DNA from 2 places in the Achromobacter sp. AONIH1 genome. Region 2 is predicted to be linked to the other one. Evidence: riboswitches for the same ligand, from Rfam matches in the RefSeq annotation. Region 2 holds a riboswitch; the other holds the start of a gene.
The links. A riboswitch is a leader RNA that binds a small molecule or an ion and turns the genes downstream of it on or off. The one in region 2 is predicted to bind glycine.
Positions count from the first base shown of each region.

Region 1: linked by a shared signal. The riboswitch ahead of C2U31_RS16500 (D-amino acid dehydrogenase) and the one ahead of gcvT (glycine cleavage system aminomethyltransferase GcvT) in region 2 are both predicted to bind glycine.

Region 1 covers NZ_CP026124.1:3,587,422-3,603,131, forward strand. Annotated here, with positions in the region: gene C2U31_RS16485 (amidase) at 1-804, opposite strand, end outside; gene C2U31_RS30580 (hypothetical protein) at 797-961, opposite strand; gene C2U31_RS16490 (GntR family transcriptional regulator) at 1,090-1,749, shown strand; gene C2U31_RS16495 (MFS transporter) at 1,944-3,290, shown strand; gene C2U31_RS16500 (D-amino acid dehydrogenase) at 3,362-4,588, opposite strand; glycine riboswitch at 4,635-4,716, opposite strand; glycine riboswitch at 4,720-4,821, opposite strand; gene ampC (class C beta-lactamase) at 4,994-6,160, shown strand; gene C2U31_RS16510 (3-hydroxybutyryl-CoA dehydrogenase) at 6,225-7,250, opposite strand; gene C2U31_RS16515 (NAD/NADP-dependent octopine/nopaline dehydrogenase family protein) at 7,252-8,349, opposite strand; gene C2U31_RS16520 (hypothetical protein) at 8,348-8,995, shown strand; gene C2U31_RS16525 (AraC family transcriptional regulator) at 9,027-10,004, opposite strand; gene C2U31_RS16530 (MFS transporter) at 10,221-11,624, shown strand; gene C2U31_RS16535 (CopD family protein) at 11,721-12,143, shown strand; gene C2U31_RS16540 (MetQ/NlpA family ABC transporter substrate-binding protein) at 12,480-13,241, shown strand; gene C2U31_RS16545 (methionine ABC transporter ATP-binding protein) at 13,263-14,384, shown strand; gene C2U31_RS16550 (methionine ABC transporter permease) at 14,365-15,021, shown strand; gene C2U31_RS16555 (hypothetical protein) at 15,044-15,710, opposite strand, start outside.
Region 2 covers NZ_CP026124.1:97,174-112,883, forward strand. Annotated here, with positions in the region: gene gcvH (glycine cleavage system protein GcvH) at 56-433, opposite strand; gene gcvT (glycine cleavage system aminomethyltransferase GcvT) at 521-1,621, opposite strand; glycine riboswitch at 1,702-1,836, opposite strand; glycine riboswitch at 1,866-1,960, opposite strand; gene C2U31_RS00405 (ZIP family metal transporter) at 2,070-2,963, opposite strand; gene C2U31_RS00410 (superoxide dismutase) at 2,989-3,603, opposite strand; gene C2U31_RS00415 (NAD(P)/FAD-dependent oxidoreductase) at 3,793-4,998, opposite strand; gene C2U31_RS00420 (arginine/lysine/ornithine decarboxylase) at 5,022-7,283, opposite strand; gene C2U31_RS00425 (hypothetical protein) at 7,541-7,993, opposite strand; gene C2U31_RS00430 (N-acetyltransferase family protein) at 8,081-8,623, shown strand; gene C2U31_RS00435 (diguanylate cyclase) at 8,702-9,943, opposite strand; gene C2U31_RS00440 (GNAT family N-acetyltransferase) at 10,093-10,947, shown strand; gene dcd (dCTP deaminase) at 11,163-11,726, opposite strand; gene C2U31_RS00450 (translocation/assembly module TamB domain-containing protein) at 11,902-15,690, opposite strand; gene C2U31_RS00455 (autotransporter assembly complex family protein) at 15,687-15,710, opposite strand, start outside.

The DNA of each region.
Region 1 (15,710 bases), 3.2 Mb from region 2:
GGTCAGCGCGGCGGCGACCGTGGGATCTTCCCCCTGCGCATGCAGCGCATTGGCGATGCGCCAATCTCGCGGGCGCGCCAGCTCGCGCTCCAGCGCGTCCAGCCGCAGGGGCAACCCGGGATCTTCGTCGCCGGCGGGCAGGGCGGCCGCGAAGACGCTGGCGGCGTCCAGTGCGTCGCGGGCGATCACGCCCACCGTGTCCAGCGTCGGCGCGAGCGGGGCCACGCCTTGCGCGGACAAGCGTCCCGGCGTGGGCTTCAGGCCGATCAGGCCGCAGGTCGCGGCCGGCATGCGGACCGAGCCGGCGGTGTCCGTGCCCAGCGAGGCCGGGCACAGGCCGGCCGCCACCGCGACCGCCGAGCCGCTGGAAGAGCCGCCGACCGCCGCCGCGCTGTCCAGCGGGTTCATCAGGGCTGGCGCGTGCGGGTTCTCCGCCGTGGCGCCGCAGGCATGTTCGGCCATGGCCAGCGCGCCCAGGTTCAGCGCGCCATGCCCGGCCAGTCGCCGCAGCACCGCCGCGGCGGGACGGGGCGTGCCCGTCGCTCGCGGGCCGCCCAGGCGGGGCGCGTGCCGGCCGGTGTCGAAGGCGTCCTTGTGCGCCAGCGGCACGCCGGCCAGCAGCCCGTCCGCGTCGGCGGGGGCCGATGCGGGGGCGAACAGCTGGACCACGCAGCCCAGCGGCGCGGCGCGGCGCGTGAAGCCGGCGGCCAGGGCGGCGACGTGGGCGTCGCGCAGCGGCGGCGCGGCGCGTCGATAGGCCGCGCGCGCGCCGGCCACGGAGAGGAAGGCAGAGGCGTCAATCATGGCCGTCCTCGCGCGGCGCGATCTCGGCGGCCACGGCCGACAGGCGCATCAGCGTGCGGGCGACGGCCCGTTGCGCGTCCGGCGGCACGGCCAGTCCGTGGCTCAGGAAGGCCAGCTCGACCCAGGACTGCCAGTCTTCCTTGCGTTTCTCGTCCATGACGGGTGTCTCCTGCTACGCTTAGGTCTTAAAATAAGATTCCAGTGTCATAAATATATTTATAGAAGTCAAGAAAATAATATGACGAACCGTGCACGCCTGAACCTTTCGATTCCGGGAGCGCCGCGATGAAGGCCGCCGAACGCATACGCCTGTCCATCGAGGAATCCATCCGCGACGGCAGCCTGCTGCCGGGCGACGCCGTGGACGAGCAGCAGCTGATGCAGACCTACGAGGTGTCGCGCACGCCGGTGCGCGAGGCCTTGCTGCAATTGCAGGCGCAAGGGCTGCTCAACAGCCTGCCGCGCGGCGGCATGGTGGTGGCCAAGATGGACGTGGCGCAGCTGCTGGCGATGTGGGAACTGCTGGCCGAGCTGGAGGGCATCGGCGCGCGGCTGGCCTGCGAACGCATGACGCCGGCCGAGCGCGAGGAACTGGCCGCCATCCACGAACGCGCCGGCGCGGTGGCGCGGCGCGAGGACGCGGAAGCCTGGCAGGACCACAACCGGCGCTTCCACGACGCGCTCTACCAGGGCGCGCGCAATCCCTATCTGCGCCAGGAGATCCTGCGCATGCGCTCGCGCACCGGCGCCTACCGCCGCCACGCCTATTCGGCCTTCGGCCACCTGGCTTCCTCGTGGGCGCAGCACGGCGAACTGGTCGCCGCGATCCAGGCCCAGGACGCGGGCCGCGCCGCCACGCTGATGACGCGGCACATGAGTCCCGGCCAGGGTTCGATCAGCTTCGCGTCCTTCATCGCGGCGCTGCCCAAGGATCTGCTGGCCTGAAGCCGGAGGGTCGAGGGAACGGACCGGCGGCGGATTCGGCCCGCCGCGGGTCCGACTGCGGGTAAGTCCTGATTACTGCATTTTTGCGATGCTTCAAAATATATTTATAAGAAATTTAAAAATCTTGATGCGTCGCCCTGCCTGGTTGTAACGGGTTGGGCCCCAACCCAGTCCGGTACACCAAGGAACTAGTCATGGATGCCGTATCCCCGCAGCCCGCCGCACAGCCCGCCGCACAGCCGGCCCCGCAGCATTCCCGAGGCGATGCCCCGGCCGTCGATTCCGCCCGCATGCACAGCAAGGTCGCGTGGCGGCTGATTCCTTTCCTGATCTTCCTGTTCCTGCTCGCCTGGATCGACCGCGTCAACGTCGGCTTCGCCAAGCTGCAGATGCTGCAGGACCTGCGTTTCAGCGAGGCCGTGTACGGCCTGGGCGCGGGCATCTTCTTCATCGGCTATTTCCTGTTCGAGGTGCCGAGCAATCTGCTGCTGCAGCGCATCGGCGCGCGCAAGACCCTGGCGCGCATCACCATCCTGTGGGGGCTAACGTCGATGGCCATGGCCTTCGTCACGACGCCGTTCTCGTTCTATCTGCTGCGCTTCCTGCTGGGCGTGTTCGAGGCGGGCTTCTTTCCCGGCGTCATGCTGTACCTGACGTACTGGATCCCCGCCGGCCGGCGCGGCCGCATCAACGGCTGGTTCATGACGTCCTTCGGCATCGCCGGCGTGGTCGGCGGTCCGATCGCGGGCCTCATCATGAGCGGCATGGACGGCGTGGCGCCGTTGCGCAACTGGCAATGGCTGTTCGTGCTGGAGGGCATACCCTCGGTGATCGCCGGCATCGTGGTGCTGGGCTACCTGCCGGACCGGCCGCGCCAGGCGCGCTGGCTGTCGGCCGCCGAGCAGACGGCGCTGGAAGCCGAGCTGGAGGCCGAGCAGCGCCACGGCGGCAAGCACGCCAGCTTCGCCCAGGCCCTGCGCCAGCCGGCGCTGTGGCTGTGCACGGCCACCTACTTCTGCATCGTCGGCGGCAACGCCACGCTGGCGTTCTGGATGCCTTCGCTGGTGCGCGAGCTGGGCGTGCGCGGCGCGCTGGACATCGGCCTGCTGTCGGCGATCCCCTTCACGTTGGGCACCGTGGCGATGGTGCTCAACGGCGCGCACTCCGACAAGACCGGCGAGCGGCGCCTGCATTGCGCCGGCGCCACGCTGGTCGGCGCGGCGGGGCTCGCGCTGACCGCCGCCTACATCGGCAATCCCGTGCTGGCGATGGCCGCGCTGAGCGTGTCCGCCATCGGCGTGCTGGGCGCGTTTCCCGTGTTCTGGGCGATTCCGGCGGGCTTCTTGACCGGCACGGCAGCCGCCGGCGGCATCGCCTTCATCAATTCGGTCGGCAACCTGGCGGGCTTCGCCACGCCCTTCATGATGGGCTGGATGAAGGAATGGACCGGCGGCGTGGCCGCCGGCCTGTACGTGGTGGCCGCCATGCAGCTGACCTCGACCGCGATCGTCGCGCTGGCGATGCGCCGGCTGGCGCGCTAGCGCAAGGCGACGGGCGGCCACCCGCTGGCGGCGAACGGCGGTCCGCCGGTTGCGGCCGCGTCCGCGTCGTCTCAGTGCGGCCGCAACCGTTCGCCGACGCTAGCCGCCAGCAATTGCGCGGTGGCCGCCGACAAGGTCCAGCCCAGGTGGCCGTGGCCGGTGTTGTAGAACACGCCCGGCCGCTTGCCCGGACCCACGCGCGGCATCATGTCCGGCGTCATCGGGCGCAGCCCGCACCAGGGCACCACGCGCGCCGTCCTGACGCCGGGGAAGTGGCGGCGGGTCCAGTCCACCAGCGGCTGCACGCGTTCGGCGCGGATGTCCAGGTTGTAGCCGTTGAACTCGGCGGTGCCGGCCACGCGGAAGCGGTCGCCCAGCCGGCTGGTGACGATCTTGGCGGCCTCGTCGAGCAGGCTGACGCGCGGCGCGGCCTCGCGGCTGGCGGCGTCGTCCAGGTGCACGCTGATCGAATAGCCCTTGACCGGATAGATGTTGACCGTGTCGCCCAGCTGCCGCGCGAAGCGTCGGCTGGCCGCGCCGGCGCAGACCACCACGGCGTCGGCCTGGTACCGGTCGTCGCCGCCGTCCGTGCCGGCCAGGTCCAGCGCGTAGCCCGTGCCGTCGGCCGCGATCGCGGCGACGTCGGCGTCCTGCACGAAGCGCACGCCCAGTCGCTCGCAGGCCTGGGCCAGCCCGCGCGTGAACTTGTGGATGTCGCCGGTGGCGTCGGACGGCGTGTAGAAGCCGGCGTGGCAGGCCGTTTGCAGCGCCGGCTCGATGTCGCGAGCCTCCTCGGGCGTGACCGCGTAGCGTTCCAGGCCGCCTTCGCGCAGCAGCTCGTTGCCGCGTCGCGCGGCCTCGAAGCTGGCGGCGTCGTGGTAGATGTGCAGGATGCCGCGCCGCTCCAGGTCGAAGTCGATGCCTTCGGCCTCGGCCATGTCGTACAGGTGCTGGCGCGCCTCGATCGCCAGCCGGGTGGTGGCGATGGTGTTGCGGCGGTGGTTGGGGATCTGGCGCATGAATTGCAGCAGCCAGGAATACTTGTGCCAGCTGAAGCGCGGATTGAGCAGCAGCGGCGCGTTGCTGCGGCCCAGCCAGCGCAGACCCTTGAGCACGGTGGCGGCGCTGTTCCAGACCTCGGCGTTGCTGGCCGACAGCTGGCCGCCGTTGGCGTAGGAGGTTTCCATCGCGGGATAGCGCTGGCGGTCGTAGACGGAAACGTCGTAACCCTGCTTGCGCAGGACGTAGGCGGACGTGACGCCGGTGATACCGGCGCCAATGATGGCGATGCGGGGCATGATTGCTCCAGATGGCGTGGCGACGGCCGGCCGGCCGCTGCACCCCATCTGTCCCGGTACCTGAGAGCTTTGCCCGGCGCGTGCCGGGGTTCCCCTTCGGTGGGCGCGCAATGCGCCTCTCTCCAGATCGTCTACACCGCGCAGTCCTGTCTGCCTGAGAGTTTCCGGGGCGGTTGCTCCGTCGGCGCCCGCCGCGCGGCCGGGCCGGGGCGAGTCTCTTCTGCGGGGTGTTTGCTACGACCGTGGCAGGATAGCCAAATATTTCGCGTCCTGGAATTCAGGGTTAGTACCAGTATGGGCGCGGCGGCGCTACCATCCTGGGTTCGCGCGGGGCGCGCGCCGGCATGCCGGTCGCCGCCGCCTGGCCCCGCCCGCCTTGCTTGCGCTGTTTTCCGGGAGTTCTCCATGCGCCTGTCCGCCTTGTTCCGCCGCTGCCTGCTGGCCGTTGCCCTTGCCGCATCGCTGCCCGCGTCGGCGCTGTCCCCCATCTACGACGCCGACGCCCGCGTGCGCGCGGCCGTGCTGACGGTGATGAAGCAGCATGAAATCGCCGGCATGGCGGTGGCCGTGACCCGGCAGGGCGAGCAGCATTTCTACAGTTTCGGCCTGGCATCCTGGGAGACGCGCGTCCCGGTCACCAACGACACGCTGTTCGAAGTGGGCTCGATCAGCAAGACCTATTCGGCCACCTTGGCCGCCTATGCGCAGGCGCTGGGTCGGCTGTCGCTGGCGGATCCGGTCGAGCGCCACGTGCCCGAGCTGGCGGGCAGCGCTTTTGGCAAGGTCTCGCTGCTGGGCCTGGCCACGCACACGGCGGGCGGCTTTCCGCTGCAGGTGCCTGACACGGTGCGCGACCGCGCCCAGCTCATGGCCTATCTGCAGGCCTGGCAGCCCAGCTACGCGGAAGGCACGCGCCGCACGTATGCCAATCCCAGCATCGGCATGCTGGGCGTGGTGACCGCCAATGCCATGGGCCAGGCCTATGTGCCGCTGATGCAGGGCACGCTATTGCCCAAGCTGGGCCTGCCCAGCACCTATCTGCAGGTGCCGGCCGACCAGATGGCGCGCTACGCGCAGGGCTACGACAAGCGCAACCAGCCGGTGCGCGTGAGTCCCGGCGTGCTGGCCGACGAGGCCTACGGCGTCAAGACCAGCGCCCGCGACCTGCTGCGCTTCGTGGAACTGAACCTGGGCGGCACCAGCGGCGACGCCAAGCTGGATCAGGCCATCGCCGACACGCACCGGGGCTACTTCGAACTGGGCGGCATGACGCAGGACCTGGTGTGGGAGCAGTACCGCTATCCGGCGCCGCTGGACACCGTGCTGGAAGGCAATTCCAACACGGTCGCCTTCGAGACGCACGACGTGCGCGCGCTGCGTCCGCCGCTGGCGCCGCGCGCCGACGCCTGGATCAACAAGACCGGCGCCACCAATGGCTTCGGCGCCTACGTCGCCTTCGTGCCGGGACGCCGGATCGGCATCGTGATCCTGGCCAACCGCAACTATCCCAACGCCGATCGCGTGCGCCTGGCCTATGAGGTGCTGGACGCGCTGGAGACGGGAGGCCGTTGAGCAGGCGCGCGGGGCAGTCGCGGCGGCGGGCGCTGCCCAGGCCGGTCCGCCGGACGGTCTCCGGTCAGGCGGCCGGCGCCGCGCCGGCCCCGGCCCCGGCCCCGGCCCAGTCCCGCGCCGAGCCGCAGCGCGGCAGCAGGCCCAGCAGCGCCAGCCGGTCGCGCAGCTGCTCCAGCCGCTGCATCCGATACGCGTCCACGTCCACGCCGGCGTAGTCGTAGAAGCCCTGGCCGTCGCGCAAGCCCTTGCGGCCCTGTTCCATGTTGCGCGCGATCACGTCCGGCGCCGCGAAGCGCGGGTCCAGCGCGCCGGCCAGGTAGCGCGAGGCGTAGTAGAGGATGTCGCCGCCGCCCCAGTCGATGAATTCCAGCAGGCCCAGCACCGAGAAGCGCAAACCGAAGCCCAGGCGCACGGCGGTGTCGATGTCCTCGGCGCTGGCCACGCCTTCCTCGACCATGCGGGCCGCCTCGTTCATGGCCAGCGCCTGGATGCGCGGCACGATGTAGCCGGCGGACGGCGCGCACATCACCGGCGTCTTGCCCGCTATGCGCAGCAGCTCCAGCAGCTGGTCGGCGGCGGCGTCGCGGGTGGCGGGGCCCCGGCTGACTTCCACCAGCGGGATCAGGCTGGCCGGGTTGAGCCAGTGCGCGTTCAGGAAGCGTTCCGGATGCGCCGTCAGCGCCGCCAGTTCGGTGACCAGGAAGGTGGACGTGGTCGATGCCACCACGGCGTCGGCCGGGCAGGCCTCGTCCAGCCAGCGCAGCGCGTCACGCTTGGCGTCCAGGCGTTCGGGCACGGCCTCGAACACCGCGCGCGCCGCGCGCAGGTCGGCGGCCGCATCGTCCCTCGCGCGCAGCCGCAGCCGGGCCAGCGCGGCGTCGGCCTGGTCCTCGCTCAGCACGCCCAGCCGCGCGAGCATGCCCAGCTCGGCGCGCACGGCCGCGCGGGCCGCGTCGTGGACGCGCGCCTGTTCATCGGCGGCGCGGGGCTTGAGGTCGATCAGTGACACCTCCAGGCCGGCGATCAGGTAGGACGCGGCGATGCCCTGTCCCATGCGGCCGGCGCCGATCACGCACAAGGGGGCGGCCATCTCAATAGCCCTCTTGCAGCAGCGCGCGCATGTCGGCGCGCGACAGCGCGGACAGGCCCAGGTTCTCCAGCGTGCGGCCCTCGGCGTACAGGTCGCGCCCGGTCAGCGCCGAGGCCAGGGCCAGCAGGCCCTGCGCCACCGGCATGGGCACGCCGGCCCAGCGGCCCGTCGACACCAGGAAGGACAGCCCCAGCCGCGTGTCCTCCAGCATGTAGCGGTGGCGGTGCAGGTCGATGGTCTCGCGCCAGTCGCCGCTGTCGGTCAGGCGGCCATGGGCGCCGCGCCCGTACATCCATTCATCGCCTTCCTTGGCGTAGTGGTCGGCCAGCGGGAAATGCGGCGCGCCATAGCCCAGCGCCTCGCGCAGCGCCACGCGCTCGGCGTCCAGCGCATCGGTCACGGCGCGGATGGCTGGCTGGGTGCCTTCGTTGTGGATGTCCCAGCGCTCGAAATGCTGCAAGGGACCGGCGTTCATCAGGATGAGCGGCGGGTGGATGATGGGGCCGGCATTCATGAGCGCGCCGGACAGGCCGTCGCCCGCCGGCTCCACGCTGGGATAGGCCTGGGCCAGCCGCCGCAGCGCGGCATCGGCCAGCCGAAGGGGGAAGACGCCGGTGGGCAGGCGCGTGGCGTAGCCGCTGATGACCACGCGCTGGCCGTGCTTGCGCGCCAGGTAGGGCAGGGTGCCGGTCTCGGCATAGGCGACCTGCGCGCGGTTGCCGGCCTGGCGCTGGGCGCGCGCGAACAGCTGGCAGCCGAAGGTGCCGGGCGGCAGGAACACCACCTGCCCGTCCTCCAGCAGCGGCGCGAGCCGGGGCGCCAGCTCGTCGTGCGTGGTGGCGGGCAGCGGAATGACGATCAGCTCGGCGCCCTGGACCGCGTCGCGCAGTTCGCGCGCCAGCCGCAGCTGGCCGGGGCCGTCGCCGATGGCGATGCGGCGGGTGCCGCGATAGTCGGTGACCTCCAGCCCGCCGGCCTTGGCCAGCGCGGCGCTGGCCTCGGCGTCGCGCCGCCACCAGCGCACCTCGTGGCCTTTTTCGTGCAAGTCCGCGGCGGCCGCGTAGCAGCCGTGTCCGCCTCCGATGACAGTGACGCGCATGATCGTGCTCCTTGATGACGATGCGACGATCCTAGCGGCGCGGATGGAGGCCGGTCTGCGCCGAACGCGCAAGCGCCGTTCCATTCCGGCAAGGGATTCGGGCGGCCTGGCGGTGTGCTACAAACCACGGCGGGCGCATGCTCCAATTTTCGACATCGCTTTCCAACAGGTCGTCAGCATCATGAAAATCCTTGCCGCAGCGCTATTGAGCCTTTCGTTCCTGGCGGCTTCCGCCGTTGCCGGAGCCGATGCCAGCGCCGATCTCAGTCCCGACACCAATCTGGACGAGGCCGAGCTCGTGGCGACGCTGGAGGGCGGGCATTGGCGCTCCGGCGATGCGAAGGGCACTTACCGGGTGATCCTGGAGAACGTGGGTTTCGAGCACGTCAGCTGCCGCGTCTGGATCGAGTGGCTGGCCGATGCCAGGTCCGGCGGCGCCAAGTCAGGCCAGCCGCCGCGCGTCGTGGCCCGGGTGCCTTACGCCGAGATCTCCAACGGCTTCTGGTCCTGCGGACCGAAGCGCAACGGCCTGTCGGGCGTCACGCTGACCATACCCGCCAAGCATGCCTATTCGGGCGAGGCCCGCAAGTTCCAGGCGGTGCTGGGCGCGCCGGGCGAATACCGCCATCGCGGCGCCGGCGGCTGAGCCCAGGCGCGGGCGGCGGCCCGTGCCGGCGCTAGCGGCCGCGCAGCGTGTCCGACGGTCGACAGCCGTAGCGCTTGCGGTAGTGGCTGGCGAAGTGGCCGAAGCTGGTCACGCCGTGGCGCAGCAGGATGTCGGTGACGTTGTCGCCCGGCCCGGCCTGTTCCAGCGCCGCGTGCACGCGCGCCAGCCGCAGGCCGCGGATGTAGTCGATGGGGCTCTGGCCCAGGAAGCGCGCGAAGCCGTTCTGCAGGGTGCGCGTGGACACGCCGGAGAGCGCGGCCAGCTCCGCCAGGGTGACGGCTTCGTCCAGATGGCTTTCGATGTAGTCGCGCGCGCGCCTGACGTGCAGCGGCAGCGGCTGCCGGCGGTCGGCGCGCAGCGCGTCGCTGTAGTTATGCGGCAGCTGCATCAGCAGCAATGACATCAGGTAGTCCGGGAAGCCCGCCGCCAGCGCCGGCGCCAGCCGGTCGATGTCGGGGTCCTGGTGCAGCCGGCACAGATAGTCCAGCGTCTGGCGCACCGCCGCCATGCCCGACGAACCTTCGGCCACGTCCACGTCGAACACCAGCGGCGCCCTGAGCGGACGCTCCAGCAGCTGTTGCAGGCGGCGTTCCAGCGCCGGCCGCTCCACCCGCAGGATCAGGCTGCGGCAGTCGCTGCCGACGCGGATGAGGCTGCGCTCGGAGGGCGAGGAGACGGTCAGGCTGCCGGCGCGGATGGCGGCGCTGCGGCGACCCAGCTCGACCATGCCGCTGCCGGCCAGCGTGGCGCGCACCAGGTAATAGCTGGCGATATCGCCGGCGTCGATCTCGACCTCGGCGCCATAGCGCAGGTCGAACAGCGCGGCGCTGCCGAAATACACGCCGTACAGGCGCGACTGCAAGGGATTTCCCTGAGGCACGCGCATCTGGTGCGACCACAGGTGATGGCTGACCTGATCCCGGATCTCGGCCATGTTGGCCGAGTCGAGCAGGCAATGGCGTTGCAGCGGAATCGAGTCTTGGAACATGCTTTCCTGCGCCCCGGGAACAGTGCTTGCGCGCCCCGTATAGAGCCGCGCCCGGCAAAGGCCTACAACTGACGGACCAGGCCGCGCCCGCCGGGCCGGCCTGGGAACTCCAGGACGGGCGCCGCGCGGCGGCCGGACCTGGCGCACACAAGCAGGCGATGCGCGGTCGGCCGGAACAAGGCTGGCGCGACAGCGCCGCCACGCAAGGGAAAAGACATGACTGGCGATATCCCCGACAGCGCGCCCGCGCGCCGCTACGCCTACGAATGGTACGTGGTCCTGGTCTGCATGCTAGCGTACATATTTTCCTTCGTCGACAGGCAGATCCTGGCGCTGATGATCGAGCCGATCAAGCGCGACCTGGACCTGAGCGACACGCAGTTCAGCCTGTTGCACGGGCTGGCGTTCTCGCTGTTCTACGCCTTCATGGGCATCCCCATCGCGCTGTTGGCCGACCGCTATTCGCGGCCGCGCATCATCGCCATCGGCGTGGCCTTCTGGAGCCTGGCGACCGCCGTCTGCGGCCTGTCGCGCAACTTCGCCCAGATGTTCCTGGCGCGCATTGGCGTGGGCGTGGGCGAGGCGGCGCTGTCGCCCGCCACCTACTCGATGCTGAGCGACATGTTCCCGCGCGACCGGCTGGGCCGGGCAGTGGGCGTGTACTCGATCGGCTCATTCATCGGCGGCGGACTGGCCTTCCTGATCGGCGGCTATGTGATCAACCTGCTGAAAAGCGTGGACACCGTGGCGCTGCCGCTGCTGGGCGCGCTGCGGCCCTGGCAGGTGACGTTCTTCGTGGTGGGGCTGCCGGGCCTGCTGGTGGCGCTGCTGATTCTGCTGACGGTGCGAGATCCCGGCCGGCGCGGCCTGCGCCTGGGCGCCGACGGCCGCGCCAGCAAGCCCGCCATCGGCGACACCTTCCGCTTCCTGGCGCGGCACCGGCGCACGTTCTGCTGCCACTTCCTGGGGTTCTCGTTCTACGCGATGGCATTGTTCGCGCTGCTGGGCTGGACGCCGGCCTTCTATATGCGCAAGTTCGGCCTGTCGCCGACCGAGGCGGGCTATATGCTGGGCGCGGTGGTGCTGGCGGCCAACACCGCCGGCGTGTTCTGCGGCGGCTGGCTGATGGATGCGCTGGCGCGGCGCGGCCATGCCGACGCGCCGCTGCGGGCCGGCGTGATCGGCGCGGCCTGCATGGCGGTGCCGGCGGTGGCGTTCACGCAGGTCGATTCGCTGTGGCTGTCGGTGGGGCTGCTCCTGCCGGCCATGTTCTTCGCGTCCTTTCCCATGCCCACGTCGACGGCCGCGATGCAGATCCTGCCGCCCAACCAGCTGCGCGCGCAGGTCTCGGCGCTGTTCCTGCTGATCTCCAACCTGATCGGGCTGGGCCTGGGCACCACGGCGGTGGCCTTGCTGACCGACCGCTGGTTCCGCGATCCGGCGGCGGTGGGGCAGTCGCTGTCCGCGATGATCGGCGCGGCGGCGGTCGCCTGCGTGGTCCTGCTGGCGATGGGCTGCGGCAGCTACCGGCGCAGCCTGGCCGCCGAGGCGGCGCCCGGCGCGGCCGAAGCGTCCGATGGCGCGGCGCCGCTGACGGCGCGGCCGGCCTCGACCTCGTAGCGGCTACGGGCTGCGGCGCCGGGGCGCGACAATTCGTCGCGGTTCGGGCGACGCCACCGGCGCGCCGCCGCGTGCGCCTGCGGCGATAATCCGCGCATGACCTACCAACTCCTGAAAATGCTTCATGTCGCGGCCGTGGCCGCGTGGCTGTGCGGCTCGCTGTTCGTGTCGCTGTTCCTGCTGACGTCCCAGCCGCAGGAAGGCGAGGCGCCCAAGGAACGCAAGATGCTGGGCGCGCTGCGCCGCTGGACCCTGTTCGTGACCACGCCGGCCATGGCGCTGAGCTGGCTGGTCGGCCTGCACCTGGCCATGAGCCTGGGCTGGTTCGCGATGAACTGGATCTGGGTCAAGATCGGCATCGCGGCGGTGCTGTCGGCGCTGCTGGGCATCCAGAGCGCGGCGCTGGGCCGCATGGCGCGCGGCGCCGGCGGACGGCCGCCGGCGCTGGATCTGTATGCGCCGTTCACGGTGCTGGCGGCCGCGGCCATCGTCACGCTGGCGGTGGTCAAGCCGTTCTGAGCGGCGCGGTCCGGCCGCGTCCGCGTGTGGCGCCTCCAGGCTGCTTGCCGCAATCCGCAATGGGCCGGCATATGCGCCCGCGCCATATGGAAACACCCGTGTAATAAGGACTCAACCAAGTATTCGTTCGCCCGCGATAAGCGCGTCCCTAGAATCGTCTCACTCTCATAACTGCACAGACTTAGAGGCGATTCCATCATGACTACCCGTTTTTTCATCGCCGAACTGGCCCAGGACGAAACGCAGCCCGTCGGAGAGCGGCAAGCGCACGCGGCGCGCTCGGCGCGCGGGCGGTTTTTCAAGCGCTTGCTGGGCGCGATCCTGGCCTCGGCCGCCATGTTCCACGGCCCGGCCTTCTCGGCCGATCCCAAGCCCTTGAAGGTCGGCGTGCGCGGCGGCGTGGACGAGCAGATCTGGGAAGTGGTGGCGCGGGTTGCCAAGAAGAACGGCCTGGCCGTCGAGCCGGTGGTGATCACCGGCACCGCCAGTCCCAACGAGGCGCTGAACAACGGCGACCTGGAAGCCAACTCCTTTCAGCACATTCCCTTCCTGAAAGACCAGATCAAGCAGCGCGGCTACAAGCTGGTGCCGGTGGCCAATACGCTGATCTCGCCCATCGCCTTCTATTCGAAGAAGTACAAGTCGCTTCAGGACCTGCCGCCCGGCGCCAAGGTCGGCATCCCCAATGATCCCAGCAACCAGACGCGCGCGCTGGTGGTGCTGCGCGACCAGGGACTGATCACGCTCAAGGATGGCTTCGATCCGTTCACCGGCACGGCCACGCTGGCCGATGTGACGTCCAACCCCAGGAAACTGGAGTTCGTCGAGAGCGCCTCGGTGGTGCTGGCGCGTTCGCTGCCGGACGTGGACACGGCGGCCATCGTCAACAGCTTCGCCTACCAGGCCGGCCTGATCGCCACGCGCGACGGCATCGCCGTGGAGAAGAAGGAAAACAATCCCTACGTCAACATCATCGTGGTGCGCGAGCAGGACAAGAATGCGCCCTGGGTGCCGGAGCTGGTCAAGGCCTACCATTCCGAGGAAGTGCGCCAGTTCATTCTGAGCAAGTACGAAGGTTCGGTCATTCCGGTGTTCTGACGCCGGCTGGCGCGATCCATCATGAAGCACTACGAACTTCCCCTGGCCGAGCCGCTGGCCGGCGCGGCCCCGGCCAGCGCGCCCGAGGCGGCGCGCGACCGCGAGCACATCGTGTTCGACAGCTTGCAGAAGCGCTACCAGGGGCCGCAAGGTCCGGTGGCGGCGCTGTCGGACGTGTCTTTTTCCATCGCGCGCGGCGAGATCTTCGGCATCATCGGCCGCAGCGGCGCGGGCAAGTCCACCTTGCTGCGCACCATCAACATGCTGGAGCGCCCCGGCGCCGGCCGCGTGCTGATCGACGGCGCCGATGTCGGGCAGCTGGACGAGGACGGGCTGGTGGCGCTGCGGCGCCGCATCGGCATGATCTTCCAGCACTTCAACCTGCTGTCGGCCAAGACCGTGGCCGAGAACGTGGCGCTGCCGCTGCGCGTGGCCGGCGTCAAGCCCGCCGCCGCGCGCGTCCGGGTCGACGCGCTGCTGGACCTGGTGGGCCTGCGCGACAAGGCCGATGCCTATCCGGCCAAGCTGTCCGGCGGCCAGAAGCAGCGGGTCGGCATCGCCCGCGCGCTGGTGCACGAGCCGCGGATCCTGCTGTGCGACGAAGCCACGTCGGCGCTGGATCCCGAGACCACCCAATCCATCCTGGCGCTGCTGCGCGACATCAACCGCAAGCTCGGCCTGACCGTGGTGCTGATCACGCACGACATGGCGGTGATCCGGGAGATCTGCCATCAGGTGCTGGTGCTGGACGGCGGCCGCAAGGTCGAGCAGGGCGAGGTCTGGCGCGTGTTCGGCGATCCCGGGGCCGAGGCCACGCGCGCATTGCTGCGGCCGCTGCAGCACGACCTGCCGGCCGACCTGGCCGCGCGCCTGTCGCCCGAGCCGCAAGGGCCCGGCGCCAGCGGCGTGCTGCGGCTGCGCTATACCGGCGCCGGCCGCGCGCAGGGCGTGCCCCTGGCGGCGCTGGCCGCGCTGGGACCGGGCGCCACGCTGCTGCATGGGGGGCTGGACCGGCTGGGCGGCCACGCGCAAGGCAGCCTGCTGGTGTCGGTGCCCGCGGGCATATTGCGGCAGGAAGCCGCGCGCGCCGCGTTGGCGGCGGATCAGATCGAGGTGCTGGGCTATGTCGCTGCCGATGCTTGATAAATACCTGCAGGCTTTCCTGCAGACGCTGGCGATGGTGGGCGTGTCGGCCGTGATCGCCATCGCGCTGGGCCTGTCGCTGGCGCTGGTGCTGACCGTGACGGCCTCGGGCGGGCTGTATCCGAAGCCGCGCCTGAACCGCGCGCTGTCGATCACGGTGAACACGTTCCGCGCGATTCCCTTCATCATCCTGCTGATCGCCATGCTGCCCTTCACGCGGCTGCTGGTGGGCACCACGCTGGGCACCTGGGCGGCCATCGTGCCGCTGTCGGCCAACCTGGTGCCGTTCTTCGCGCGCATCGCGCAGGTCAGCCTGAACGACGTGGACCCCGGCCTGGTCGAGGCCGCGCGCGCCATGGGCTGCCGCCGCCTGCACATCGTGCGCCACGTACTGCTGCCCGAGGCATTGCCCGGCATCATCGGCGGCATGACGGTCAGCGTGATCGCGATGATCAACGCCTCGGCCATGGCGGGCGCGGTCGGCGCGGGCGGGCTGGGCGACCTGGCGATCCGCTACGGCTACGAGCGCTACGAGACGCGCGTGATGTTCGAGGTGATCGTGATCCTGATCGCGCTGGTGTCGATCGTGCAGTTCACCGGCGAATGGCTGTCGCGCCGCGCCGACCACAAGCGCTGACGCGGCGATGCGGCGGCGTATGTCAGGGCAGGGTGGCCGGCAGCAGGCTGGCCAGTTGCTGCGCGCCCAGCTGGTCCTGTTCGCGGACCAGGGCGTCGACGCGGGCCTGGTGCTTCCGATAGCGCGCCAGGTCGTCGTCGCGCTCGAACAGCAGCTGTCCGCCGCGCGCGACCCAGTAGGGGCGGTTGTCGTCGAGCAGCGTGATCATCTGGCCGAATTCGTCGAGGATGCGCGTTTCCAGGTCCCAGGCCCGGTTCACGTCGCGCAGCCGCGCCGGCCGTTGCGCCGCCACGCCGTCGAGCATGCGGGTCCTGGCGTCGTCGTCGATGTCCAGCGCGCGTATCAGCGCCGGCATGTCGTCCAGCGCCTGCTGGTTGCGCTGGCGGTAGGCCGGCAGCAGGCGGCCGGCCAGTTCGAGAATCATGCGGCTTTCCACCAGGCCCGTGTCGCGCGCCAGCCGGCCCGGATCGAACAGTCGCGGCAGGCCGATGTCGTCCAGATCCTTGACGTAGGCCTTGTGCTGCGCGAGCCGCTGGCCGGCCACGGTCTTGACCGCGCGCTCCAGCTCGCCGTAGGCGCCGTGGGCGCGAGGCGTGGGATCGATGTCGGGCAGCGCGCCGGGTTTCTCCGCGCCGCCGGCCATGCGGCGCAGCACGGCCATGGCGTCGCGGATGCCGGCGTTGGCCAGC
Region 2 (15,710 bases):
CGGTATGGCAACGCGCGGGCGGGCGGCGGCAGCGGCCGGCCCGCGCGGGACGGGCTTAGCCGTTGGCGACGGCTTCGTAGCCGGCGGCGTCCAGCAGCTTGTCCGCGTCGGCGGCGTTGTCCGGCTTGATCTTGAAGATCCAGGCGGTGAAGGCCGACTCGTTGATCAGGTTGGGATTGCTTTCCAGCTCATCGTTGAAGGCGACGATCTCGCCGGCCACGGGCGCGTAGATGTCGGAGGCGGCCTTGACCGACTCGACCACGCCGGCGGTTTCGCCGGCGGCCAGCTTGGCGCCGACCTTGACGTCGCCGACGAAGACCAGGTCGCCCAGCTGGTCCTGGGCGGTGTCGGTGATGCCGACGACGAACACGTCGCCTTCGGCTTTGACCCATTCATGGGACTCGGTGTACTTGCGATCGGTGGGCAGGCTCATGGGAACTCCTGGGGCTATTCGGATGGGGGAAAGGGATTGCGCGCCTCGCGCGCGGGCCTGCCGGCCGGCGCGCGCGAAGCTTCGAGTTTACGAGTGTTCGACGGCTTTGCCGTTACGGACAAATGGCAGCTTGCAGACCAGGGCGGGCACCCACTTGCCACGGATGTCCACCTCGACCGTGTCGCCGGGAGCCACGCCCACGGGCAGGCGGGCGAAGCCGATGGACACGCCCAGCGTGGGCGACATGGTGCCGCTGGTCAGCTCGCCCGCGCCCTGCTTGGCGCGCACGGCCATGTGGGCGCGCATCACGCCGCGCTCCTGCAGCTTCAGGCCCAGGAAGGCGGCCGGGGTGGCGAATTGTTCCAGCGCGTCGCGGCCGATGAAGCGGCGCTCGGCGTTCTTCAGCGACACCGTCCAGGTCAGGCCGGCCTGGTCGGGCTGGATCAGCTCGTCCATGTCCTGACCGTAGAGATTCATGCCGGCTTCCAGGCGCAGCGTGTCGCGCGCGCCCAGGCCGCAGGGACGCACGCCTTGCGCCGCCAGGTCGCGCCACAACGCGACGGCCTGCGTGGCGGGCAGCACGATCTCGAAGCCGTCCTCGCCGGTGTAGCCGGTGCGGGCCACCAGCGTGTCGTCGCCCACCTGGGCGGCCACGAAGGGCGTCAGCGGTTCGCTGGCGGCCTGCCAGGCCGGACGCGCGGCCCAGACCTTGGCGCGGGCGTTCGGGCCCTGCACGGCGATCATGGCCAGGTCGCGGCGCGGCGCGATGGCCACGTCGAACTTGCCGGACTGCCGGACGCGCTGCATCCAGGCGATGTCCTTGTCGGCGGTGCCGGCATTGACCACGACGCGCCACTCATCGGCGGCGAAGAAATAGATGATCAGGTCGTCGATCACGCCGCCCTGCGGATTGAGCATGCAGCTGTACAGCGCCTTGCCCGGCACGGTCAGCTTGGCCACGTCGTTGGCGACCAGGCGTTGCAGGAAGGCGAAGGCGTCCGGGCCGGTCACGTCGACGTTGAGCATGTGCGAGACATCGAACATGCCGGCGTCCTGGCGCACGGCGTGGTGCTCTTCCAACTGCGAGCCGTAGGCCAGCGGCATGTCCCAGCCGCCGAAGTCGACCATTCGGGCGCCGGAGGCGATGTGTTCGTCGGCCAGCGGGGTGCGTTTGAGGGTTGCGGACATGCGCGGGAACTCCGGAGCGGCAGCGTTGCCAGGGTTGCGGAAAGCCGCCAGCGGACACGCGTCCACGGCACGGCTGAATCTTCCGCCCCTCTGTCCTTTTGCCTGAGAGTTGCCCCGCGTGGCGGGTGTGCACCTTCGGCGCCTGGGCTGCCCGCTACGTCCCCATTCGGGACGGCCTGAAAGGCGCGGCGCCAGGTCTCTCCAGAGTGCTGTTTTGCCGCGTCGACCGAAAACCGGGACAGGGCAAGCATGGACGGTATGGGTTACCTGAGCGATTCCGGGCGAATTGCGCCTTCGGCGGCGGCCAGCTTGATGGCCGCTCTCTCCCGCAACATGCGTGACAGCGGCGCAAGCATACATCGAAACCCCGGGCGCCGGAAAGCGAGGAAACCCGGCAGTCCGCGCGCCGTTCGGGCGGCCGCGACAGACCGGGAGCAAGCCGCCGCCACTAACCCAGCGCGGTGTCCAGCAGCATCATCAGCACGAAGCCCAGCATCAGCCCGCCGGTGGCATGGACCTCGTGTCCCTTGCGGTGCGATTCGGGAATGATTTCATGGCTGATGACGAAGAGCATGGCCCCGGCGGCAAAGCCCAGTCCCCACGGCAGCAAGGCCGCCGACCAGCCCACCACGGCAGCGCCCAGCACCGCGCCCAGCGGCTCGACCAGGCCCGACAGCATGCCCAGCGCCACAGCGAAGGCGCGCTTGTAACCAGCGGCCATCAGCGCCACCGCCACCACCAGCCCTTCGGGAATGTCCTGGATGGCGATGCCGGTGGCCAGCGCCGTGCCGCGCAGCGGGTCGTTGCCGGCATAGCCCACGCCGATGGCCAGCCCTTCGGGCAGGTTGTGCAGCGTGATGGCGAACACGAACAGCCAGGTGCGGCGCAGGCGATGCGCCTCGATGCCTTCCCTGCCCTTGATGAAATGCTCGTGCGGCAGGCAGCGGTCCATCAGCAGCAGCACCGCCGCGCCCAGCAGGATGGCGGCGCCCACCAGGATGCCGGCGCCCCAGGGGCCATACCCCAGCTCGCCCGCCGCGGCGATGCCGGGCGCCACCAGAGAGAAGGCGCTGGCGGCCAACATCACGCCGGCGCCAAAGCCGTACAGGCTGTCCTGCACTTTCTGCGGCAAGGTCTGGGCGAACAGCACGGGCAGCGTGCCCAGCGCGGTCGCGGCGGCGGCCATCATGCCGCCCAGCAGCGCGTCGGCCACGTGCGGCGCGCGCACGTCCAGGCAGACCCAAAGCTGGTACAGGGCCAGGCAGGACACCAGCACGGCCAGCGTCCAGATGCTGACGCTGGTGGCGGCCGGCCGGATCCGGTGTCGGCTGAATGTGTTCATGGGCGCCTCGCTGGCCTAACCGCGATCAGCCCACGGCGGCGGCGTAGCGGCGCGCCACCTCGGACCAATCGATCACGTTGTAGAACGCGCCGATGTACTCGGGACGGCGGTTCTGGTACTTCAGGTAGTAGGCGTGCTCCCATACGTCCAGGCCCAGGATCGGGGTATTGCCGTGCATCAGCGGGCTGTCCTGGTTGGCGCTGCTCTCGACCACGAGCTTGCCGGCCGGCGTCACCGACAGCCAGGCCCAGCCGCTGCCGAAGCGGGTCAGCGCGGCCTTGGTGAAGGCTTCGCGGAAAGCGTCCAGCCCGCCGAGGTCGGACGCGATGGCCTGCGCCAGCGCGCCGTCGGGCGCGCCGCCGCCGCGCGGCGACATCACGGTCCAGAACAGGCTGTGGTTGGCATGGCCGCCGCCGTTGTTGCGCACCGCCGCGGTGATGGCGGCGGGCAGCTGGTCCAGCCGCGCCACCAGCGACTCGACCGGTTCATCGGTCGACAGGCCGGCGCCTTCTAGGGCGGCGTTCAGGTTGTTGACGTAGGTCTGGTGATGCTTGCCGTGATGGATCTCCATCGTCAGCGCGTCGATGTGCGGCTCCAGCGCGTCATAGGCGTAGGGCAGCGCGGGCAAGGTATGGGCCATCAGATGTCTCCGTCAGATCGTCCCTCGGTGGCGGGAACGAATCACTATCGAAAACACAAATGATATTTATTTTTATTTGATATCACAACGGAATTGTCACAATCCGCGCGATAAGGCCGGCCTATCGCCGCCGGACGCGCGCCCGGCAGCGGCCGTCCGCGGCCTCCCGGCGCCGCCCGATTCCGTCCGCTATAGCGCCTTGCCGCAGGCCACGCCCGAGGCCCAGGCCCACTGGAAGTTGTAGCCGCCCAGCCAGCCGGTCACGTCCACGGCCTCGCCGATGAAGTACAGGCCGGGCACGGTGCGCGCCTGCATGGACTTCTGGTCCAGCCCGCGCGTATCCACGCCGCCGCGCATGACCTCGGCCTTCTTGTAGCCGGCCGTGCCGCTGGGCGTCAGCGTCCATTGATGAATGTCCTGGGCCAACCCGCGCAGCGTCTTGTCCGGCGCATCGGCCAGTCTCAAGGCCGCCAGTCCGGGCTTGCCGCCCTGCTCCGCCAGCGCCAGCCAGGCGTCGGCCAGCCGCTTGGGCCACAGCCCGGCCAGCACCGTGTGCAGCTGCTGCCGGTTGCCGGACTTGGCATCCAGCAGCTCGGCGGCCAGGTCACGGCCCGGCGCCAGGTCCACCACGATGGGCTCGCCCGGCTTCCAATAGCTGGAAATCTGCAAAATCGCCGGCCCCGACAGCCCGCGATGCGTGAACAGCAGGTCTTCGAGGAATTCGCCGCGCGCCTTGCCCTGCCCCGTGGACAGGCTCACTTCCAGCGCCACGCCGGACAGCGCCGACAAAGGCTGCCATTGCGCCGCGTCGAAGGTCAGCGGCACCAGCGCGGGCCGTGGCTCGACGATTTTCAGGCCGAACTGGCGCGCGATCTTCAGGCCGAAATCGGTGGCGCCCAGCTGCGGGATCGCCATGCCGCCGGTGGCCACGACCAGCTTGGCCGCACGGATGAGGCCCTGGCTGGTGCGCAGCTCGAAGCCCTGCTCGCCGTGGGCGATCTCGGCCACCGAACAGCCCATGCGCCAGGCCACCCGGCCTTCGTCGCACTCGGCGCGCAGCAGCCCGATGATGGATTCGCTGGAATCGTCGCAGAACAGCTGGCCGCGATGCTTCTCGTGCCAGGACACGCGATGGCGCTTGAGCAGCGCCAGGAAATCCTGCGGCGTATAGCCCGCCAGCGCCGAACGGCAGAAGTGCGGGTTCTCGGACAGGAAGTTGGCGGGGCCGGCGCCGAGATTGGTGAAATTGCAGCGGCCCCCGCCGGAAATGCGGATTTTCTCGGCCAGGCGCTCGGCGTGGTCCACCAGGACCACGCGCAGGCCCCGCTGGCCAGCCACCGCGGCGCACATCATGCCCGCGGCGCCGGCGCCCAGCACGGCAACGTCAAACAACATCGGAGCTCCGGATCCTTGCGGGATCACTCTTCCTTCAGGCAGTCGACGTAGTAGCGCTTCTCGCCGTCCTCGCCCACTTCGTCGGCCAGGCCGTGGATGTAGGTCTCGAAGCCCGGGAAGCGCTCGTTGAACTCGCGCGCGAACTGCAGGTACTGCACGATGGTGCGGTTGAAGCGCTCGCCCGGGATCAGCAGCGGAATGCCCGGCGGGTACGGCGTCAGCAGCACGCCGGTGACGCGGCCTTCCAGCTTGTCGATGTCGACGCGCTCGACCTCGCGGTGCGCCATGCGGGCGAAGGCGTCGGACGGCTTGAGCGCCGGCACCATGTCGCTCAGGTACATCTCGGTGGTCAGGCGGGCCACGTCGCGTTCGCGGTAGGCCTCGTGGATCTGCTGGCACAGGTCGCGCAGGCCCATGCGCTCGTAGCGGCGATGCACCTTGCAGAAGTCAGGCAGGATGCGCCACAGCGGCTGGTTGCGGTCGTAGTCGTCCTTGAACTGCTGCAGCGCGGTCAGCAGCGTGTTCCAGCGGCCCTTGGTGATGCCGATGGTGAACAGGATGAAGAACGAATACAGGCCGGTCTTCTCGACCACCACCCCGTGCTCGGTCAGGTACTTGGACACCAGCGCGGCCGGGATGCCGGTCTCGCCGAAGCTGCCGGACATGTCCAGGCCCGGGGTGATGATCGTGGCCTTGATCGGGTCCAGCATGTTGAAACCTTCGGCCAGGTCGCCGAAGCCGTGCCAGTGCTCGTTGGACTCCAGGATCCACTCATCGCGGTTGCCGATGCCTTCGGACACCAGGCGGTTCGGGCCCCAGACCTTGAACCACCAGTCGTTCTTGCCGAATTCGGATTCCACCTTGCGCATGGCGCGGCGGAAGTCCATGGCTTCGCGGATGCTTTCCTCGACCAGCGCGGTGCCTCCGGGCGGCTCCATCATGGCGGCGGCCACGTCGCAGGACGCGATGATCGCGTACTGCGGCGACGTGGACGTGTGCATCAGGTACGCCTCGTTGAACACGTTGCGATCCAGCTTGCGGGTCTCGGACTCCTGCACGATGATCTGCGAGGCCTGAGAAATGCCGGCCAGCAGCTTGTGCGTGGAGTGCGTGGCGAACACCATCGCGTCCTTGCTGCGCGGGCGGTCCTGGCCGATCGCGTGCATGTCCTGGTAGAACTCGTGGAACGCCGCGTGCGGCAGCCAGGCTTCGTCGAAGTGCAGCGTGTCGACGTGGCTGCCGAGCTGTTCCTTGATCATTTCGACGTTGTAGATCACGCCGTCGTAGGTGCTTTGCGTCAGCGTCAGGATGCGCGGGTTCTTGTTGACGGCCTCGCGCGCGAAGGGATTGGCCTCGATCTTCTTGCGGATGTTGTCCGGGTGGAATTCTTCCAGCGGGATCGGGCCGATGATGCCCAGGTGATTGCGCGTCGGGCGCAGGAACACCGGGATCGCGCCCGTCATGGTGATGGCGTGCAGGATCGACTTGTGGCAGTTGCGGTCCACCACGACCACGTCGCCGGCGGCGACGTTGGCGTGCCACACCACCTTGTTCGAGGTGGACGTGCCGTTGGTCACGAAGTAGCAGTGGTCGGCGTGGAAGATGCGCGCGGCGTTCAGCTCGGACTCGGCCACCGGGCCGGTGTGGTCCAGCAGCTGACCCAGTTCATCCACGGCGTTGCAGACGTCGGCGCGCAGCATGTTCTCGCCGAAGAACTGGTGGAACATCTGGCCCACGGGGCTCTTCAGGAAGGCCACGCCGCCGGAGTGGCCGGGGCAGTGCCAGGAATACGAGCCGTCCTGCGCGTACTTCACCAGCTCGCGGAAGAACGGCGGCGGCAGGCTGTCCACGTAGCTGCGCGCTTCGCGGATGATGTGGCGCGCCACGAACTCGGGCGTGTCCTCGAACATGTGGATGAAGCCGTGCAGCTCGCGCAGGATGTCGTTCGGGATGTGCTCGGACGTGCGCGTCTCGCCGTACAGGTAGATCGGGATGTCGGCGTTGCGAAAGCGCAGCTCGCCGATGAAGGCGCGCAGGTTCTTGATCGCGCTGGCCACGTCCTCGGGCGAGTCCACGTCGAACTCTTCATCGTCGATCGACAGGATGAAGGCGCTGGCGCGGCTCTGCTGCTGCGCGAAGGAACTCAGGTCGCCATAGCTGGTCACCCCGATCACCTCGACGCCCTCGGCCTCGATCGCGGCGGACAGGGCACGGATACCAAGACCGGACGCGTTCTCGGAACGGTAGTCCTCGTCGATGATGAAAATGGGGAAGCGGAATTTCATGCAGGCGCTCCTGGGGCAAGGCAAACGGACGCGTATAAGGGACGCGAGTGTACTGCGGTAAATAAACCGCCTGGGGATAGGCGGCGCGTAAGCCCGCCGGGGTGCGGGAATGGCCGAATTGTAGGGCGCTTTTTCTTTCAGTCCCAAGGCAATCCGCCCCGGGGCGCTCGCAGCGGCCCGCGGGTGTTGCGCATATGCCCCGCCGGGCGCGCCAGCGGCGTCGCGGCAGGCCGCCGCGACGGCGGGAAAACGGGGATCTAGCGCAGGGTCAGGGGCTCGCCGGCATGCAGGGCCGCGATGAAACGTTCGAAGTAAGGCGGGATAGCCTCGGCCTGCCCGTAACGGATGCGTCGCTCGACCTTGGCGATGGCGGCCAGGCAGACCTGGGCGCCGGACTCGCCGCAGACCAGCACCACCGGGTCCTCGTCGTCGCAGACTTCGTACAACCCGCCGTGCTCGCGCCGCGCCACCTCGTACAGGTAGGCGGCCGCGCCCACGGTCTGCATCGGCGTCAGGGCCAGCGCGCCGACGTGGGCGGCCTCGAGCGCGGCATCCAGCGCATGGATGCTGCCCGGCGTGTAGTCCAGCCCGGCGCCGTCCGGGCCGGCGGCCTGTACGAAGTCCTGGGCGGCGGCGGCCACCCGCGCCACGAACTCCGCCTGGACTTCGTCGCGCCTGGCTTCATGGTTTGTCTTGAGGAAACCGAACATCGAGGGCTCCTTGGAGAAAACCGCTAGCGGCGTTGAAAACCATTATAGGCAAGCGTCCCCCTATACTGGATTGCCGCGCCGCAAGGCGTGCCCATTTCCCAACACCCCGCCATGCCCGATCCGCTGATACGACGATTGACGCCCACCGACGCCGCACCCTTGCGCCAGTTGCGCCTGGACGCCTTGCGCGAAACGCCTGAAGCGTTCGGATCGAGTTACGAAGAGGAACATACGCTCACGCTGGACGACATCCGCGCCTGGGTCGCCACCGACATCGAGAACGCCATGTTCGGCGTGTTCATCGACGGCGCGCTGGCCGGCATGACCGGCGTCGGCCGGCAGCACAGATTGAAGATGCGCCACAAGGCGCAGATCTGGAGCGTGTACGTGGCGCCGGCCGCGCGCGGGCGCGGACTGGCGCGCCGGCTGATGCTGGCCGCCATCGACCACGCCGGCGGCATGCGCGGCGTGCGCCAGCTGCAGCTGAGCGTCACGGCCGGCAATCTTGCCGCGCGCGCGCTGTACGAGAGCCTGGGCTTCGCGGAGTACGGCGTCGAGCCGGAAGGGCTGTGCGTGAACGGCGTGATGCACGACGAAAGACTGATGACGCTGCGCCTGGCCGGCGACTGAGCGCCCTGCGGCGGCACACGCCGCTGGCGGCCTGCCGCAACTTCCCGCCCCTTGGAGCCGACGCTGCGTGGCGCCGTTTCAGCCCGAGTTGGCGCGCCGGCGCGCGCCGTAGGAACACACCTGGTTGCGGCCACCGTCCTTGGCCTTGTAAAGCGCCTGGTCGGCCGCCTTGATGACCGCCTCGGGCGCGCGCAACGCGTCGCCGCGCTCGGCCACGCCGATGCTGACCGTCACGCGCAACGGCCGCGTGTTGCGTCCGCCGCGGGCGCCACGGCGGCGCAAGCCCGCCTGGTCCGTCCGAGGACGGGCCGGCTTGTCGCGCAGGCGCATCTGGTAGGCCTCGATGGCGCGCCGCACGGCTTCCAGGTGCGGCATGCTTTCCGCCGCGGTCTTGCCGGGAAACACCAGCGTGAACTCCTCGCCGCCATAGCGGTAGGCATGGCCGCCGCCGGACACGCGGCGCAGTTGCGCCGCGACCATGCGCAGCACCTGGTCGCCCACGTCGTGGCCATGGGTATCGTTGAAGGCCTTGAAATGATCCACGTCCGCCATCGCCAGCGTATAGACCCGGCCCATGCGTTGCAGCTTTTCGTTGAGCGCGCGCCGGCCCGGCAGCCCGGTCAGCTCATCGCGGAACGCCATGTGGAACCCTTCATGGGCCAGCGAAATGGATAGCGAGGTCAGCGCGGCGGCCGACATCAGCGCCAGCTCGATCGGATGCTGTGCGCCGCGCGGCAGGGCCCAGGCCATGCAGACGAAGCCCAGCCACTGGCCGGCCTGCTGCGGACGGCCATAGCGCAACAGCAGCAGGGTCAGCGTCAGGCCGGTCGCCAGCAGCGCGGCCAGCGCCTCGACCGGAACGCCCAGGCGCGCCAGCGCGCCTTGCACGGCCAGCGTGCTGAAGAAGTCCGCCGTGCCTTCCTTGCCCGCCAGCGCGATGGCGGCCGCGCCCGAGGCCATCAGGCCCAGCCGCGCGGCCAGGTCCAGCAGCACGCTGGAGCGCTCGGCCCACAAGGCATTGATGGTGTAGGCCAGCGCCCACCAGGCCAGCGCCGGCCCCAGCGCCCACGGCGCCTGCTCCGCCAGAGCCGGCCAGGCCGCCGCGGCGACCAGCACGCTGAGCATCAGCGCCATGGTCTGCGAACGCTGGTACATCAGGCAGATGGCGATGCCGATCAGCGCCATCACCCAGGGCACGTAGGGGACGATCAGCGCCAGGGCGGGCGGCCAGTCCTGCCAAAGCAGCAGCCCCGCCGCCGCCGCCACCGGCAGCGCAGGATAGAACAACAGGGGCAGCCAGGGGATATGGGGGTAACGCACGATAGGGCCTTGCTCACGCTTGCTGAAATGACGTCGCCATATCGGCAAACACATATTTCACTTTACGGTCATCCCCAGAGGTTCTTTAGCGCCGCGCGACCGGCGACCGCCGTGCTATGTTGGCTGTCCCTGCCCGCGCCACCGCCCCCATGAGACTCCTGATCAATATCGACGTGCCCGACCTGGAGCGCGCCATCGGCTTCTACGAACAGGCTTTCGGGCTGACCCTTACGCGCCGCCTGGGGCCGGCGGTGGCGGAAATGTCCGGCGCCCAGGCTCCCATCTATCTGCTGGAGAAGGCCGCCGGCACGCCGGCGGCGGGCGCGGCGCGCCAGCCGCGGGATTACGCCCGGCACTGGACGCCGGTGCACCTGGACGTGGTGGTGGACGACGTGGACGCGGCCGTGACGCGGGCCGTCGCGGCCGGCGCCCGGCTCGAAGACCCGGCCGCCACGCATGCCTGGGGCCGCATCGCCCACCTGAGCGACCCGTTCGGCCATGGCATCTGCCTGCTGCAGTTCCTGGGCCGGGGCTACGACGAACTGGCCGAACCGGCGCTGCGCTACCCGGCCGTGTCCGAAGCCGATTTCGAGGACCTGCTGGCGCTGCGCATCGCCGCCATGCGCGAAAGCCTGGAGCGGCTGGGCCGTTTCGACCCCGAGCGCGCGCGCAGCCGGCTGTGCGCCACTTTCCGCCCGGAATACACCTGGGCAATCGAGCTGGAAGGAAAACGCGTCGGCTTCTACGCGCTGCGCCCGGACGGCGACGGCCTGCGCCTGGACCACCTGTACCTGCACCCGTCGTCCCAGGCCCGGGGCCTGGGCGGCCGCACGCTCAGGCGCCTGCTGGCGCAGGCCGACGCACAGGGCCTGCCGCTGCGCGTCGGCGCCCTGCGCGGCAGCGACTCGAACCGCTTCTACCAGCGCCACGGCTTCGTCCAGATCGAAGAAAGCGAATGGGACATCGAATACCTGCGCCCCGCGCAGGCGAAAACCGGGGGCTAACGCCTCCAAGCCGTGCGACGGCGGCTTTGCCGCCACGCAATGCCGCCCCGCCCTCCGCCACGGACAGAGCAAAGTAGGGCGAGAGGAAGATCCAACGAAGATCAACGCCACAACCCAACAAGACCGCCCCAATCGGGGCCGCGCGGATCCGGCTCCGCCGGTCCGCAGCCGGCGCCCCCCTGGGGGGGAAGCGCGCAGCGCTTCGGGGGGGACCTCTACGTCCTAGGCAGCGTCACGCCGCGCTGGCCCTGATACTTGCCGCCGCGATCGCGGTAAGAGGTCTCGCAGACCTCGTCGCTTTCCAGGAACAGCATCTGCGCGCAGCCTTCGCCGGCGTAGATCTTGGCCGGCAGCGGCGTGGTGTTCGAGAATTCCAGCGTGACGTGGCCTTCCCATTCCGGCTCCAGCGGCGTCACGTTGACGATGATGCCGCAGCGCGCGTAGGTGCTCTTGCCCAGGCAGATGGTCAGCACGCTGCGCGGAATGCGGAAATACTCGACGGTGCGCGCCAGCGCGAAGGAATTGGGCGGAATGATGCAGACATCGCCCTTGAAGTCCACGAACGAGCCTTCGTCGAAGTTCTTGGGATCGACGATGGTGGAGTTGATGTTCGTGAATATCTTGAATTCGTCGGCGCAGCGCACGTCGTAGCCGTAGCTGCTGGTGCCGTAGCTGACAATCCGCCCGCCATTGGCCGTGCGGACCTGACCCGCTTCAAAGGGTTCGATCATGCCGGCCTCGGCCTGGCGGCGGATCCAGCGGTCGCTTTTGATGCTCATGATGGCAGTGGTGCTCGGGGGAATGGACAGCCCTGATTTTATCCCGAGCGGCAGAACTGCCCCCCTTACAAAGTTGCCCCCTCATCCAGGCCGCACGGATCCGGCTCCGCCGGTCCGTCGCGGCGCCCCCCTGGGGGGGAAGCGCGCCAGCGCTTCGGGGGGGACCTGCCCCTTTCTAGTCCCCGAAAAACGTGCGGTAGACCAGGGCGATGCCGTTGACCGCGCCGCCCTTCAGGTCCACCGACCAGCGGCGGCTCAGCCGGTAACTGGCGCGTCCCACGGTGTCGGCGCCGGCCAGGGCCTGCTCCACGCTCAGCGTGATGCCGTTGGCGAAGGTCTTGCTGGCCACCAGGAACTGGGTCGCCAGGCGGCTGTCGCTGTCGCGGTTGACGTCGCCGGCCACGGTGCGGTCCGGCAGCAGGCTGCCGGAGCTGCCGATATTGCCGCTGCGGATGCTGACATCATCCAGCCCGAACTGCTTGTAGAACGGCGGCCCGCCGCCGCCCAGCAGCGCCGTGCCCACCGACAGCAGCAGCGCGGCATCGCCTCCGCTGCCGTCCGGCCCGCGCCCCAGCAGCAGCCAGGACAGTTTTTCCACCTCGCTCACGTCGGGATACGACACCAGGTCGATGCGCGGGCGCTGCGCCGTGCCGGCCACCTTGACGCCGGCCTCGACCTGCTCGCCGGTGCGCAGGGCCTCGATATCCAGCACAGGATTGTCCAGCCGCCCCTGGAACGTCAGCGTGCCGCGACGCAGCCGTAGCTTCTGGCCGTAGGCCTCGATGCCGCCGCCGCGCGTGCGCAGCGCGCCCACGCCGGTCAGCCGGCCGTCGCTCAGCAGGATCTGGATCGAGCCCAGCAGGCCCGCGTCCAGGCCCATGCCTGTGATGTAGAAGCGCGGCCCCATGTCGAACTTGAGGTTCATGCTGGTCTGCAGCGGCGTGGATGCCGCGCCGGGATCGTCGCCCGGCCGGCGCACCTTCACATCGTCGTCCAGCGTGGGCACGCCCTGAAGAATCTCCAGGCTGAACCAGCCGGCGTCCGCCTTGAGGTCGCCCACGATGTCGATGCGCGGCAGGGCGACGTTCAGATCGACCGTGCCGGACACCATGGCATAGCGGTCCGAGCGCTGCAGCGCCGGGAAACGGTACAGCGTCAGGCGCAGCTGGCCGCCGCCGTCCGTCAGGCTCCAGCGCCCGCTGGCCTCGGCATAGCCGTCCTTGGCCTCGGGGTTGGTGGTGATCCATTCCTTGGTGCGCCATTCCGCAGGCATCACGCGCAGCGAGGCCGGGAAGCGCAGGCTGTCCAGCACCAGGCTGTCGCCGTCCAGGCGCGCCGCCAGCTTGCCCTCGACCAGGCGCACGCCGTCGTCGATGCGCACCACGCGCAGCCGGTCGCCGCGGATCGCGCCACTGCCCGTCCACTTGCCCGTCAGCGTGCCCTGGGCCTCCACGTTGGCCTTGACCGTGCCGCCGACTTCCATCGCGTCGCCCACGAACAGGCCGACCCATGCCAGGTCGGCGATGTCGGCATCCAGCTTGGCGCGGATCGGCTGGCGCGCATCCAGCGCCATGCCGCCCTGCGCGTCCACGGCGAGCACCGCCGAAGCCGTGCCGTTGACCACGCCCATCTTCTCGGTGGCCAGGGCCAATCTGGCATCCAGGCGGCTGGCGCCGGCCGAGGACGGCGTCGCGGTCAGGTCCAGCGCCAGCGCCGTCAGTCCCAGCGGCACGGGCGGATCGCCCGGGATCAGCAGGTCGCCGTCGCGGCGGGCGATGCGGGCCGAGCCGGCCAGGCGGCCATCGAACTTCAGGTCCCAGGACACATCGAGCGCGATGCGGCGCTTGGCTTCGGCCACCATGGCGTTGACCCGCTTGGGGCCCTTGTCCAGCCGGGCGGCGGCCTCGGGGTCGATGGCGGCGATCACCTGCCGCGTCATGGCCGCCGTGATCACCAGGTTGTCCGCCTGGCCGGCGGTTTCCCAGCGCGCGCCGCCGCCGCGCGAACCCTTGTGGGCCAGCGCCAGGCGTTCCTTGCCCGGCAGCGTCAGGCCGAGCGTGGTGGCGCCGACCTGCCACTGCCATTGCGGCGCGACCGCCCCGGGCAGGTAGGCCACGGACAGCGGCCGCTCGGCGGCGACCGCGAAGCCGGCCGACTCCGCATTGAGCCGCGAAAACGTGCCGCGCCAGCCCGTCAGGGCGGCATCGGCATCGCCCGCCGGGCCACGGCCCCAGCCGCCGGTGAACGCGATGTCGGCCTGGGCCGGCGCTTCGCCCAACACGCCCGCGCGGACCTTGGCCGGCATGTAGCGGGCGCTGAACTCGCCGCGATGAGCGGCCGCCGTGCCATTGAGCTTGCCCTTCAATTCCGCCCCGCCCGGCAGTCCCGGCCAGAAAGCGTCCAGCTGCGGCGCCTGCGCGTCCAGCGTCAGCGCCCCGTCGGCCGCGCCCACGTCGCCCTGGGCGCGGATGCGGTTGCGACCCAGCGTCAGGTCCACGTCCAGCCCCTGGATGCGCAGGCCGGCCAGCGGATCGTCGGCCGCGCCGGCCCCGGACGTTGCCGTCCCGGCGGTCGCGGTCGTCGACGCGCCGCCCGCGACGGCGGCGGGCGTGGTGGCCGCCGGCAACTCGACGCGGGCCTTGAGCGCGCCCGCCAGCGGCTGCTTGTTCCAGCGCGAGCCTTCCTGGATGCGCAGGTCCACGGCCGCCAGCCGCAACTGGCTCAGGTTCTCCAGCTCGGCGCCCAGATCCGCGCTCAGGCTCAGCACGGCCTGCGGAATGTCCTTGCCCAGCCACGGTCCCAGGTCCAGCCGCTCGGCGCCCACCCTGCCCTCGATGCGGTCGCGCCCCTGGCCATCCGCCGCGGCCTTGAGGTCGAACTGCGCCGTCAGCGTGGACGCGTCCGGCAGGCGCGCCTGGGCGCTGGCGCTGCGCAGCACCAGGGGCGTGCGCGGCGCCAGATCGGCCAGCACGTTCAACGCCAGCCCGGAGCCGGTGCCTTCCAGCTTGGCCTGCAGGCCGTCGAGCGACCCCGCCGCGTCGGCGCTCAGCAGCACACGGCAGGCCGGTTCCGGGGGGCCGACGAAAGCGGTGGCCGGCGCGTCGGCGGGCGCGGATGCAGGCGTCGCGCCCGTTGCCTTGCCGGCCTTTTGCGCCTGGGCGGGCTTGCCCGCCTTGCCGGATGCCTTGCCGGCCTTGTCGGTCTTGTCCGCGCCCTCCGGCCGCGCGCCGCCCGTCTGGGCGTTCGCGCCATTGCCAACGATGGCGCGCAGGCGCTCGGCCTGGCACAGCGGGGAATCTGGGCCGGCGCCCCGCGCCGCCACGTCCAGTCGCAGGCTGAACGGCCACGGGTCCGCCAGCGCGCGCAACTCGGCCTCGCCGCTCAGCTCGGCCTGTCCGATCTCATGGCCGACGCGCAGGCTGGCGATGCGCAGCCGCGCGCTGTCCTGCCCGACCGCGAAGGTGGCGGCCAGGCCGCTGAGCGACACGGGCAGGGCCTCGCCGTTCTGCAGCAGATGGAATTCGCCCAACGTGAGCTGGTCCAGCGCGATATCCACCGGCAGCGACGGCAGGCTGAAGGGCGCCTCGTCCTGCGCGGGCGGCGTCTCTTCGGCAGCCGCCGGCGCCAGCGTCACCGTCACGGCCGCGGCCGACAGCTCGCGCACGTGCAGCCGCCGCTGGCCCAGCGCGCGCCAGTCCACTTTCAGGCCGAGGTCCGCGATTTCGACGCGCGTGCCGCCCGTCTCGAGCTCCAGCCGTCCCACGTTCAGGCCGCGCAGCACCGAGCCGCGCACGTCCAACGCCTGGCCGTCCAGCTGCTGCGCCGCCGTGGTCAGCAGCAGGCGCGTGCCGCTCTGCGTGCCGGCCAGCCAGAACAGGAAACCGCAGGCCAGCACCGCCAGCATCGCCAGCCCGGGCAGCCACCACACCAGAAGATGGCGCAGGATCGCGCGCAACGTCCTCAAAACGCGATCCCCAGGGAGAA